DNA from 2 places in the Angustibacter sp. McL0619 genome. Region 1 is predicted to be linked to the other one. Evidence: predicted binding sites of a transcription regulator. Region 1 holds the regulator's gene; the other holds the start of a gene.
The links. The regulator HrcA, encoded in region 1, represses chaperone genes, less so after heat shock. The targets are predictions, from matches to a motif close to GNTNGCACTCGGNNNNNCCGAGTGCNANC.
Positions count from the first base shown of each region.

Region 2: a site for HrcA is predicted at 2,391-2,419, ahead of groL (chaperonin GroEL). Genes of this name have one in related genera too.

Region 1 covers NZ_CP188257.1:1,705,008-1,710,454, reverse strand. The annotation lists gene dnaJ (molecular chaperone DnaJ) at 1-1,099, opposite strand, end outside; gene hrcA (heat-inducible transcriptional repressor HrcA) at 1,161-2,180, opposite strand; gene ACPPVT_RS07865 (DUF3097 domain-containing protein) at 2,410-3,273, shown strand; gene ACPPVT_RS07860 (DUF4870 domain-containing protein) at 3,337-3,858, shown strand; gene ACPPVT_RS07855 (DUF4870 domain-containing protein) at 3,889-4,389, shown strand; gene hemW (radical SAM family heme chaperone HemW) at 4,418-5,447, opposite strand, start outside.
Region 2 covers NZ_CP188257.1:868,031-873,477, forward strand. The annotation lists gene ACPPVT_RS03685 (pyridoxal phosphate-dependent decarboxylase family protein) at 1-864, shown strand, start outside; gene ACPPVT_RS03690 (DUF3263 domain-containing protein) at 925-1,251, shown strand; gene ACPPVT_RS03695 (LytR C-terminal domain-containing protein) at 1,301-1,864, shown strand; gene ACPPVT_RS03700 (hypothetical protein) at 1,830-2,288, opposite strand; gene groL (chaperonin GroEL) at 2,574-4,202, shown strand; gene ACPPVT_RS03710 (uroporphyrinogen-III synthase) at 4,290-5,129, opposite strand.

The DNA.
Region 1 (5,447 bases):
TCAGCCGGCCGAACAGACCGCTGCCGTGCGAGGCCAGCCGACCCTCCGGGCGCTCCTCGTCACGGAGCCTGGCGAGCTGGGTCAGCAGCGCCCGCTGCTCTTCGTCCAGGTTCTTGGGGGTGTTGACCTCGACGTGCACGATCAGGTCGCCGCGCCCCATACCGCGCAGCCGGGTCACGCCGAGACCACGCATCGTGGTCACCTGGCCGGACTGCGTTCCCGCTGCGACGTCGAGGGTCTGGTCGCCGTCCAGCGTGTCGAGCGTGACGCTGGTGCCCAGCGCCGCAGCCGTCATCGGCAGCGCGACCGTGGCGTGCAGGTCGTCGCCGCGCCGGACGAACGTCGGGTGGTTAGCGACCGCGATCTCGACGTACAGATCGCCCGCCGGTCCGTTCCCGGCGCCGACCTCGCCCTCGCCGCTGAGCTGGATGCGGGTGCCGTTGTCGACACCGGCGGGGATGCGCAGCGTCATGGTGCGCCGCGAGCGCACCCGGCCCTCGCCGGAGCACTGAACGCACGGTTGCGCGATGACCGAGCCGTAGCCCTGGCAGGTGGCGCATGGCCGCGAGGTCATCACGTTGCCCATGAACGATCGTTGAACCTGCTGCACCTGGCCGCGTCCGCCGCAGACGTCGCAGGTGCGGGTGCCGGTGCCCGGCTGCGCGCCAAGACCGTCGCAGGTCGGGCAGCCGACGGCCGTGTCGACCGAGATCTCCTTCTCGCTGCCGAACACGGCGTCCCGCAGGTCGATCTGCACCCGGATCAAGGCATCCTGACCGCGGCGCTGGCGCGAGCGCGGCCCGCGCTCGGCGCCGCCCTGACCGCCGAAGAAGGCGTCCATGATGTCCGTGAACGAGAAGCCCTGGCCGAACCCGCCGGCCGCCCCCGCGAACGCGTCGCCGCCACGGTCGTAGCTCGCACGCTTGCCGGCGTCGCTGAGCACGTCGTAGGCGGCGCTGACCGACTTGAACTGGTCCTCCGCCTCAGGCCCGGGGTTGACGTCGGGGTGCAGCTTGCGGGCCAGCCTGCGGTAGGCCTTCTTGATCTCCTCCGGCGTGGCGTCACGGGCGACGCCGAGGGTCTCGTAGTGGTCGCTCAAGGGTCCTCTTCGTCCGTTCGGGATGGTGCCGGGCGAGGCCGGCTGGGCGGGCGGTAACGGGTTACCCGTCGAGCGCCCGGGAGACGTAGCGGGCCACCGCGCGCACCGTGGCCATCGTGGTCGGGTAGTCCATCCGGGTCGGGCCGAGGACGCCGAGGGCGGCCACCACGTCCTGCCCACCGCCGTAGCCGCTGGAGACCACTGAGGTTCCCTGCAGGCCCTCGTACTCGAGCTCGCTGCCGATCCGGACGGCGACTGCGTTGGGGTCGTGCGAGAGCTCACCGAGCAGCCGTAGCAGCACGACGTGCTCCTCGAGCGCGTCCAGCACCGGTCCGATGCTGTCCGGGAAGTCCTGGCCGAACCGGGTCAGGTTGGCGGCCCCGGCGAGCACCACCCGCTCCTCCCGCTCCTCAATGAGGGCGTCGTCCAGCGCCCGGACGACCGAGCGCACCAGCTCGCGGTCCTCCACCGGCAGCTGCTCGGGGAGCTGCTGCAGCCGGGCTGCCGCGTCGGTCAGCTGGCGGCCGGCCGACTCGGCGTTGATCCGGGCACGGATCTCACCGAGCACGCTCTCGTCCAGCGGGTTCTCCGTCTCCAGCACCCGCTGCTCCACCCGACCGGTGCCGGCGATGAGCACGACCAGCAGCCGCTGCTGGCCGATCGGGACCAGCTCGATGTGCCGCACGGTCGAGCGGGTCAGCGACGGGTACTGCATGACCGCGACCTGGTGGGTCAGCGAAGCCATCAGCCGCACGGTGCGGTCCACCACGTCGTCCAGGTCGACGGCACCGGCGAGGAAGCCGGAGATCGCCTGCCGCTCGGGGCCGGACATGGGTTTGAAGGCGGACAGCCGGTCGACGAACATCCGGTAGCCGGCGTCGGTCGGCACCCGGCCGGCGCTGGTGTGCGGCTGGGTGATCAGGCCCTCGTCCTCCAGAGCCGCCATGTCGTTGCGGATGGTCGCGCTCGACACGCCGAGGCGGTGCCGCTCGACCAGCGCCTTGGAACCGACGGGCTCACGGGTCTCGACGTAGTCCTCGACGATGGCGCGCAGCACGGCGAGCCGTCGCTCGTCACTCATCCACACCTCCGCGTCGTCGGTCTCGAAGCAACCTGGCACTCAAACAGCGCGAGTGCCAGTCTACGTCCTCGCCGCCCACCGTGCCCTCGACCTGGGCGCCCACGCCCGGCGCGAGCCACCGGCGACAGGGATCGACCGGGTCCTCGCCGCTGGGAGCCCTTGGGCGTCCTGGCGCCCCACCCCGTCACCGGACCTGGTCGGATCCTGCTCGACCACTAGCATCACCGCCGTGGACCGCTACGGGGACGACGTGCTGACCGGTGACTGGAGGACGCCGCCCCGGGGGCACAGCACCGAGGTGACCGCCGAGACCGGCCTGGTCGTCGAGGATGTCGAGACCGGCTGGTGCGGCGCGGTGGTCCGCACCGAGAAGGCCGGTGGCATCCACGTCGTGCACCTGGAGGACCGCAGGGGGCGCAGCCGCGGCTTTCCGCTCGGACCGGGCTTCCTGCTGGACGGCGCCCCCGTCGTCCTCGTCGCTCCCAAGGCACCGGCAGCGCCGCCAACGCCCACCAGAACGGCCAGCGGGTCCACCCTCGTGCGGGACCAGCGTGCGCGCAGCGCCCGCGGGTCGCGGATCTGGGTCGAGGGCAAGCACGACGCCGAGCTGGTCGAGAAGGTCTGGGGGGACGACCTGCGGGTCGAGGGCGTGGTGGTCGAGATGCTGGACGGGGTCGACGACCTGGCCGCGGCGGTGCGCGACTTCGCCCCGGGCACGGGACGCCGGCTCGGCGTGCTCGTCGACCACCTGGTTGCCGGGTCCAAGGAGTCCCGGCTGGCCGCACAGGCGGTGGCCCAACGGCAGTTCCGCGACCATCTGCTGATCGTCGGGCACCCGTACGTGGACGTCTGGCAGTCGGTGCGGCCGCAGCGGCTCGGCCTGGACCGGTGGCCCGTCGTGCCGCGGGACGTCGAGTGGAAGCGTGGCGTCCTGGCGCACCTGGGGTGGCCACACCGGACCCATACGGACGTCGCCCAGGGCTGGCGGCGGATCCTGTCGAGCGTCAGCTCGTACGCCGACCTCGAACCGGACCTGCTCGCGCGGGTCGAGGAGCTGATCGACTTCGTCACAGCGGATTCCCAGGACCGCTGACGCCGGGAGCCCCAAGCCCTACGCTGACCTGCGCATGGGAGACATTCCAACCCTGGAGGACCAGTGAGCGAGCAGCAGCCCGAGCCGACCACGCCGAGCGAGGGCGCGGCCAACGCGGACCAGCCCGTCACCGATGCGGCAACCCCGGCACCGGCAGCACCGCCCGCCGCACCGCCGGCCGCACCGCCGACAGCCGCAGCTCCGGTGGCCCCGGCGCCTCCGGTGGCGCCCGCGCCGGTCACCGCCGGCGCCCCGCTGTCGGAGAGCGACTCGCGGCTGTGGGCGATGCTCGGCCACCTCGGCGGCATCGTGCTCGGGTTCCTCGCCCCGCTGATCACCTGGCTGGTCTTCCGCGAGCGCTCGGAGCTCGTCGACGACCAGGGCAAGGAGGCGCTCAACTTCCAGATCACCGTGCTCATCGGCTACGTCATCTGCTGGGTGCTCGCCGGCGTGACCCTCGGGCTGCTCTTCTTCCTGCCGTTCCTGATCTGGGTCGTCAACATCGTCTTCTGCATCATCGGCGGGCTGGCTGCCAACAAGGGCGAGCACTACCGCTACCCGTTCGCCATCCGTCTGGTGAAGTAGCGCGGTCGCCAGCACCTGACGAGGGGGACCATGAGCCAGACACCGAACGACCAGCCGAACCAACCACCGCCGCTCCCGGGCTACGGACCGCCCAACCAGGTCGGCCCTTACCCGCCTGCTCCGTACGCCGGGCCGTACGGCCGGCCGTACCCCGGGCAGCCCATGAACCCCTCTGACGAGCGGACCTGGGCGACGCTCGCCCACCTGTCGCCATGGGCCGGCGGGCTGGTCGGCTTCCCGGTGCTGGGACCGCTGGTGGTCTACCTGATCTACAAGGACCGTTCGCCGTTCGTGCGCCGGCACGCGGCGGCTGCCCTGAACTTCCAGATCATGCTGCTGATCGTCTCGGTCGTCGCCGTTGTCGGCGGCTTGGTGCTGGCCATCGTGACGCTCGGCTTCGGGCTGATCATCCTGGTCCCGTTCCTGCTGCTGCTCCTGGTGGCCTCGATCGTGCTCCAGATCATGGGGGCCGTCGCTGCCAACAAGGGCCAGGAGTTCCGCTACCCCCTGACGCCGGACCTGGTGCACTGACCGCAGCGCCGCGCCTCACGCCAGCGCCTCAGGGCAGCAGGGCACGCACCACGGTGTCGGCGAGCAGTCGGCCGCGCCGGGTGAGCACGGCTCGCCCGGCGAGCGCCGCCGGACCGTCCACCAGGCGGTCCGCGACCAGGGCCGCCACCGCGCGGCGACCCCCGGGGTCGAGCACCGCCAGGTCCAGACCGTCGGCCATCCGCACCCCCAGCAGCACCTGCTCGGCGTGCTGCTGGTCGGCGGACAGGATCTCGCGTGCCGCCGCCGGGCTCAGGCCGCCGGCCAACCGGGTCGCGTATCCGCTGGGGTGCTTGACGTTCCACCAGCGCACCCCGCCGACGTGGCTGTGCGCCCCCGGCCCGACGCCCCACCAGTTCGCGCCCTGCCAGTAGCCGACGTTGTGCCGGCAGCGGGTGGCCGCCGACGTCGACCAGTTGCTGACCTCGTACCAGCCCAGCCCCGCCCCGGTCAGCACCTCGTCGGCCAGCTCGTATTTGTCGGCCTCGTCGTCGTCATCCGGCATGGTGACCTCACCGCGACGCACCCGGGTGGCCAGCCTGGTGCCCTGCTCGACCACCAGCGCGTACGCCGAGACGTGGTCCGGCTCGCAGGCCAGCGCCGCGGTCAGGCTGGCGCGCCAGTCGTCCAGGGACTCCCCCGGCGTCCCGTAGATCAGGTCAAGGCTGACGTCCAGCCCCGCCACGCGGGCCCACTGCACCGCCTGCGGCACCCGCTCGGGGTCGTGGGTGCGGTCCAGCGTGGCCAGCACGTGCGGCACCGCCGACTGCATGCCGAAGCTGACCCGGGTGAAACCGTTGTCCCGCAACGACTGCAACGACTCGGCCGTCACCGAGTCGGGGTTCGCCTCGGTCGTCACCTCGGCGTCGTCGGTCAACCCGAAGGTGGCCCGCACGCCCTCGAGCAGCAGTCCTAGATCGTCCGAAGACAACACCGTCGGGGTGCCGCCACCGACAAACACCGTGCCGGCGGCCGGCGCCGCGTCGCCCAGCACCCGGCGGGACAGCCCCAGCTCGCTCAGCGCGGTGCGCGCGAACGTG
Region 2 (5,447 bases), 840 kb from region 1:
CCGCCGGCCCGGTGGAAGGTGGCCGGCACCACGCAGGCGCACTCCTCGATCAAGAGCGCCTGCGACATCATGGACGTCGACTTCGTCGGCGTGCCGGTGGACGAGGACGGCCGGCTGACCGGGGCGAACCTGCGGGCGACCCTGGAGTCGACGGGCACCGACGGGCTGTTCGCCGTGGTCGCGACCGCCGGGACGACGAACTTCGGCATCGTGGACGATCTGGCCTCGGTGGCCGAGGTCTGCGCCGAGCTCGGGGTCTGGTTCCACGTGGACGGCGCCTACGGCGGCGCCGGGCTGGCCGCCCCCAGCATCCGGCACCGCTACGACGGCATTGAGCGCTGCGACTCGTTCATCGTCGACCCGCACAAGTGGCTGTTCGCACCGTTCGACTGCTGCGCGCTGATCTACCGCGACCCGCAGCAGGCCCGCGCGGCGCACACCCAGAAGGCCGGCTACCTCGACGTGCTGACCGAGGCCGCCGAGTTCAACCCGTCCGACTACTCGGTCGGGCTGACCCGGCGGGCTCGTGGGCTGCCCTTCTGGTTCAGCCTGGCCACCCACGGCACCGACGCCTACACCGCAGCCATCGAGCGCACCCTGGAGGTGACCCGGTACGCGGCGGCGCAGATCGAGAAGCGGGACTACCTCGAGCTGCTGCGCGAGCCGGACACCTCGGTCGTGGTGTTCCGTCGGGTGGGCTGGACTCCGCAGCAGTACCAGCGCTGGTCGGACCGGCTGCTGCTGGCCAACCTGGCGTTCGTCGTGCCCACCACGCACGAGGGCGAGACGGTAACGAGGTTCGCGATCGTCAACCCGAACACCAGCGAAGCGGACATCTCGACGATCTTGGACACGATGGCGTGAGTTCGCGTCGTTGCGCGGGTCGAATGACATCAGTGTGGTTCACCGTCTACCCTGTCGGTCATGGACGCCGCAACGACCGATCGACGCTCCGCTGCACAGGCCGCGAACCACGGCAGTGTCGAGCCGAGCTCTGCGTCCACCCTGTCGGAGCGCGACACCGAGATCCTGGCCTTCGAGCGGCAGTGGTGGAAGTACGCCGGCGCGAAGGAGCAGGCGATCCGCGAGCTGTTCGACATGTCAGCCACTCGGTACTACCAGGTGCTGAACGCGCTGATCGACCGGCAGGACGCGCTGGAGCTCGACCCGATGCTGGTCAAGCGGCTGCGCCGGATGCGTGCCTCGCGCCAGCGGGCCCGTTCCGCGCGCCGCCTCGGGATGAAGGTCTGACCCTGTCCGTGGCGCCGGCGAACCGGCGCCGTGCAGGAGCACGAAGCGTATGAGCCAGTACCACGAACGCCGCGGGGCGCACCGCCCGCCGGGCCTGGGGCCAGCGGGCGCGATCCCGTGGTTCATCGCCGCCGTCGCCGTCGTGCTGATCGTCGTCTACGCCACCGGCTCGTGGGGTGGCGGCGCGGACGACAGCGGCACCAACGCGGCCAGCTCGGGAGCGGTATCGGGTTCGTCCTCGACGAAGACGCCCAGCAAGACCGGGACGACGAAGCCGAGCAGCACACCGACGTCCACGCCGGAGGACACCAGTACGAGCGCCGCGCCGACGGTGGACCACTCACAGCCGGTGTCGGTGCTGAACGCGACCAAGCGGTCCGGCCTCGCGGCCGGTGCCGCCGCCAAGCTCAAGAACGCGGGCTGGACCATCCGCAGCACCGGCAACTACAGCGCCGGCGTCGACGTGACCACCGTGTTCTACGGCCGGGCCTCGCTCCAGGCCACGGCGGACGCGGTCGCCGAGGACCTCGGCGGCAGCGCGGTCAGCCGCGAGTCAGCCGACTTCGGCTCCAACCGGGTCACGGCCGTGCTGGGCGCCGACTACCAGAACTGACCGGTTCGCCCGGACGCAGGTATCCGCCGTCCACCAGCCCGGCCCGGACCTCGAAGACGTTCGCCAGGGCGAAGTCGCGCACCTTCCACCAGGACACCAGGCTGGCCACGCCGTAGGCGACCGGGAAGCCGATCATCCCCAGCCAGCAGGCCCACTGCCCGCAGTGCCGCGACTCGTGGGTGAGCAGCCTCGGACGCCGGGCCAGCCGCTCGTCGTCCAGCCGGAGCAGGACCACGTCCCCGATCGTCACCGCCGGCGCCCGCGGCGCCGGGAACCGGGAGCGGTAGCCGGTGGCCACCCAGGTGCCGTGCGGGCCCGGCACCAGCGTGGCGTGCCCGCTGCGGGCGAGCAGCAGTCCCACCGGCGTGGCCAGGGTGAGCACGTTGACCACTCGTCGTGTCCAGTCCCGGGTGCGCAGTCGCATCCGGCCATGATCGTCGCGCCGAGCGGGCTGCGGTAGCCCCCGCCGGCCAGCCAATTCGCTCGTGGGGGCACGGCGGCGCGGGTCCACAGGTGGGCCAGCGGCATTTGCACTCGGAGGGGTCGAGTGCTAATCATTGACCTAGCACTCGTCACACGTGAGTGCTACCTGACGTCGATCGACCGGTGAGGTCGGGGGCCGTCGCGTGACCAGAGCGCGGCGCCGCCGATCGTCCGTCGCGGGCACCGAGCGGTCACCACCACCCGATAGCGGGAGGAACCCGAGAGCATGGCCAAGATCATCGCCTTCGACGAGGAGGCTCGCCGCGGTCTCGAGCGGGGCATGAACGTCCTCGCCGACGCCGTCCGCGTCACCCTCGGCCCCAAGGGCCGCAACGTCGTGCTGGAGAAGAAGTGGGGCGCCCCCACGATCACCAACGACGGTGTGAGCATCGCCAAGGAGATCGAGCTCGACGACCCCTACGAGAAGATCGGCGCCGAGCTGGTCAAGGAGGTCGCGAAGAAGACGGACGACGTCGCCGGTGACGGCACGACGACCGCCACTGTGCTGGCCCAGGCCATGGTCCGCGAGGGCCTGCGCAACGTGGCCGCCGGCGCGAACCCGATGGCCCTCAAGCGTGGCATCGAGCAGGCCGTCGAGGCCGTGTCCGAGCAGCTGCTGGCCTCGGCCCGTGAGGTCGAGACCAAGGAGCAGATCGCGCAGACCGCCGGCATCTCCGCCGGTGACTCCACGATCGGCGACCTGATCGCCGAGGCGATGGACAAGGTCGGCAAGGAAGGCGTCATCACCGTCGAGGAGTCGAACACCTTCGGGCTCGAGCTCGAGCTCACCGAGGGTATGCGTTTCGACAAGGGCTACATCTCGGCGTACTTCGTCACCGACACCGAGCGCATGGAGACCGAGCTCGAGGACCCCTACATCCTCGTCGCGAACTCCAAGATCTCGACCGTGAAGGACCTGCTCCCGCTGCTGGAGAAGGTCATGCAGTCCGGCAAGCCGCTGGTCATCATCGCCGAGGACGTCGACGGCGAGGCGCTGTCCACGCTGATCGTCAACAAGATCCGTGGCACCTTCAAGTCGGTCGCCGTCAAGGCGCCGGGCTTCGGTGACCGCCGCAAGGCCATGCTCGCCGACATCGCCACCCTGACCGGTGGTGAGGTCATCAGCGAGGAGGTCGGCCTGAAGCTGGAGAACACCGGCATCGAGCTGCTCGGCCGGGCCCGCAAGGTCGTCATCACCAAGGACGAGACGACCATCGTCGAGGGTGCTGGCGACGCTGACGCGATCGCCGGACGGGTCAACCAGATCCGCGCCGAGATCGAGAAGTCGGACTCCGACTACGACCGCGAGAAGCTGCAGGAGCGGCTGGCCAAGCTGGCCGGCGGCGTGGCCGTCATCAAGGCCGGCGCAGCGACCGAGGTCGAGCTCAAAGAGCGCAAGCACCGCATCGAGGACGCGGTGCGCAACGCCAAGGCCGCTGTGGAGGAGGGCATCGTCGCCGGTGGTGGCGTCGCGCTCATCCAGGCCGGCAACACCGCGTTCGACAAGCTCGACCTGACCGGCGACGAGGCCACTGGCGCCAACATCGTTCGGGTCGCCGTCGAGGCTCCGCTCAAGCAGATCGCGATCAACGCCGGTCTCGAGGGTGGCGTCGTGGCCGAGAAGGTCCGCGGCCTGGAGGCGGGCTGGGGGCTGAACGCGGCCACCGGCGAGTACGTCGACATGCTGAAGGCCGGCATCAACGACCCGGTCAAGGTGACCCGGTCCGCGCTGCAGAACGCCGCGTCGATCGCCGCGCTGTTCCTGACTACCGAGGCCGTCATCGCCGACAAGCCGGAGAAGGCCTCTCAGGCCATGCCGGGTGGCGACGGTGGCATGGGCGGCATGGACTTCTGATCCACCGCTCCTGATCGACTGCCTCACGCACGAGGCCGGAGGGCGGCACCCGCGCGGGTGCCGCCCTCCGGTGCGTCTGCGGCCCTTTCAGCTGGTGCGCGCGACCAGGGCCGACGTCAGCGAGTGCACCAGCGCACCGAGCCGGTAGCGGTCCGGCACCACGGGCTCGATCCCCGCGTCCCGCAGCGGTTGCGCGGTGACCGGGCCGACCGCGGCCGCGATCACGGCTCCGCTCGTGCAGGCCGACACGACGTCGTCCAGCCGGCCCTGCGTCCGGGCCGCCTCGAGCCAGGCCCAGGTGCCGGGCGCCGAGGTGAACACCACCGCGTCCGCCTGCCGGTCCGCGACGGTGTGCACGGAGGCGACGACCGCGGCCGGGTCCGGCGGCGGTCCCCACCGGTACACGACGAGGCTGGTCACCTGGGCACCCGCCGCTGCGAGCGCGTCATCCAGGCCGTCGGCGCCCGCGCCGTGGTGCTGCACCGCGACGCGCAGCCCGCTCACCCCCTCCAGCAGCAGCAGGTCCTGGATCTCCGCGGAGGTCTCGGACTCGGCGACCCAGTCCGCAGCCAGTCCTGCCGCGTGGATCGCGCCGACCGCCTTGGGGCCGCGCGCCACCAGCCGGGCATCGCCCAGCACCTCGAGCAGCGGGTCGGCGAGCCCCGCGGCGGTGGCTGCCTCCAGCCAGCCGCGGAACCCCACGCCGGTAGTCACCACGACGACGTCCGGACGCCGCTCGAGCACCTCCCGGGTACGGCTGAGCAGTGTCTCGTCGTCCACGTGCGAAACCATCGACAGCACCGGGGCGTGCACGACCTCGGCGCCCCGCCGGTCCAACGCCGCGCCGAGCTCGGCGGCCCGTCGCTCGGCCGTGACGACCACGGTGCAGCCGGCCAGTGGACGATTCGTGAAGTGCGGAGAGCTCACCCGGCCATCGTCCCAGCCCTGGACGTCGTCGCCAGGGTGACGCTGCGGCGTCCACATGCTGGACAGGCCACCAGAAGTTGTCCACAGTCCGGCCGAATGCCGCATCCACAGCATGTGCGCAGACGCGGAGCGCTCAGCGGTGTCCCACGCGCCCCATTCCCTGATCGATGTCCACAGGCGATCCACATGCGATCCACAGGTGGGTCCACAACCGCCGGCCCGCCTGAGAAAAATAGTTGGTGGTGAATCCGCTGAGAACCATTGCGCCGCACCGGGATCGGGGGATAGAAATTGCCTACACCGCAGCAAGCGGCGGGG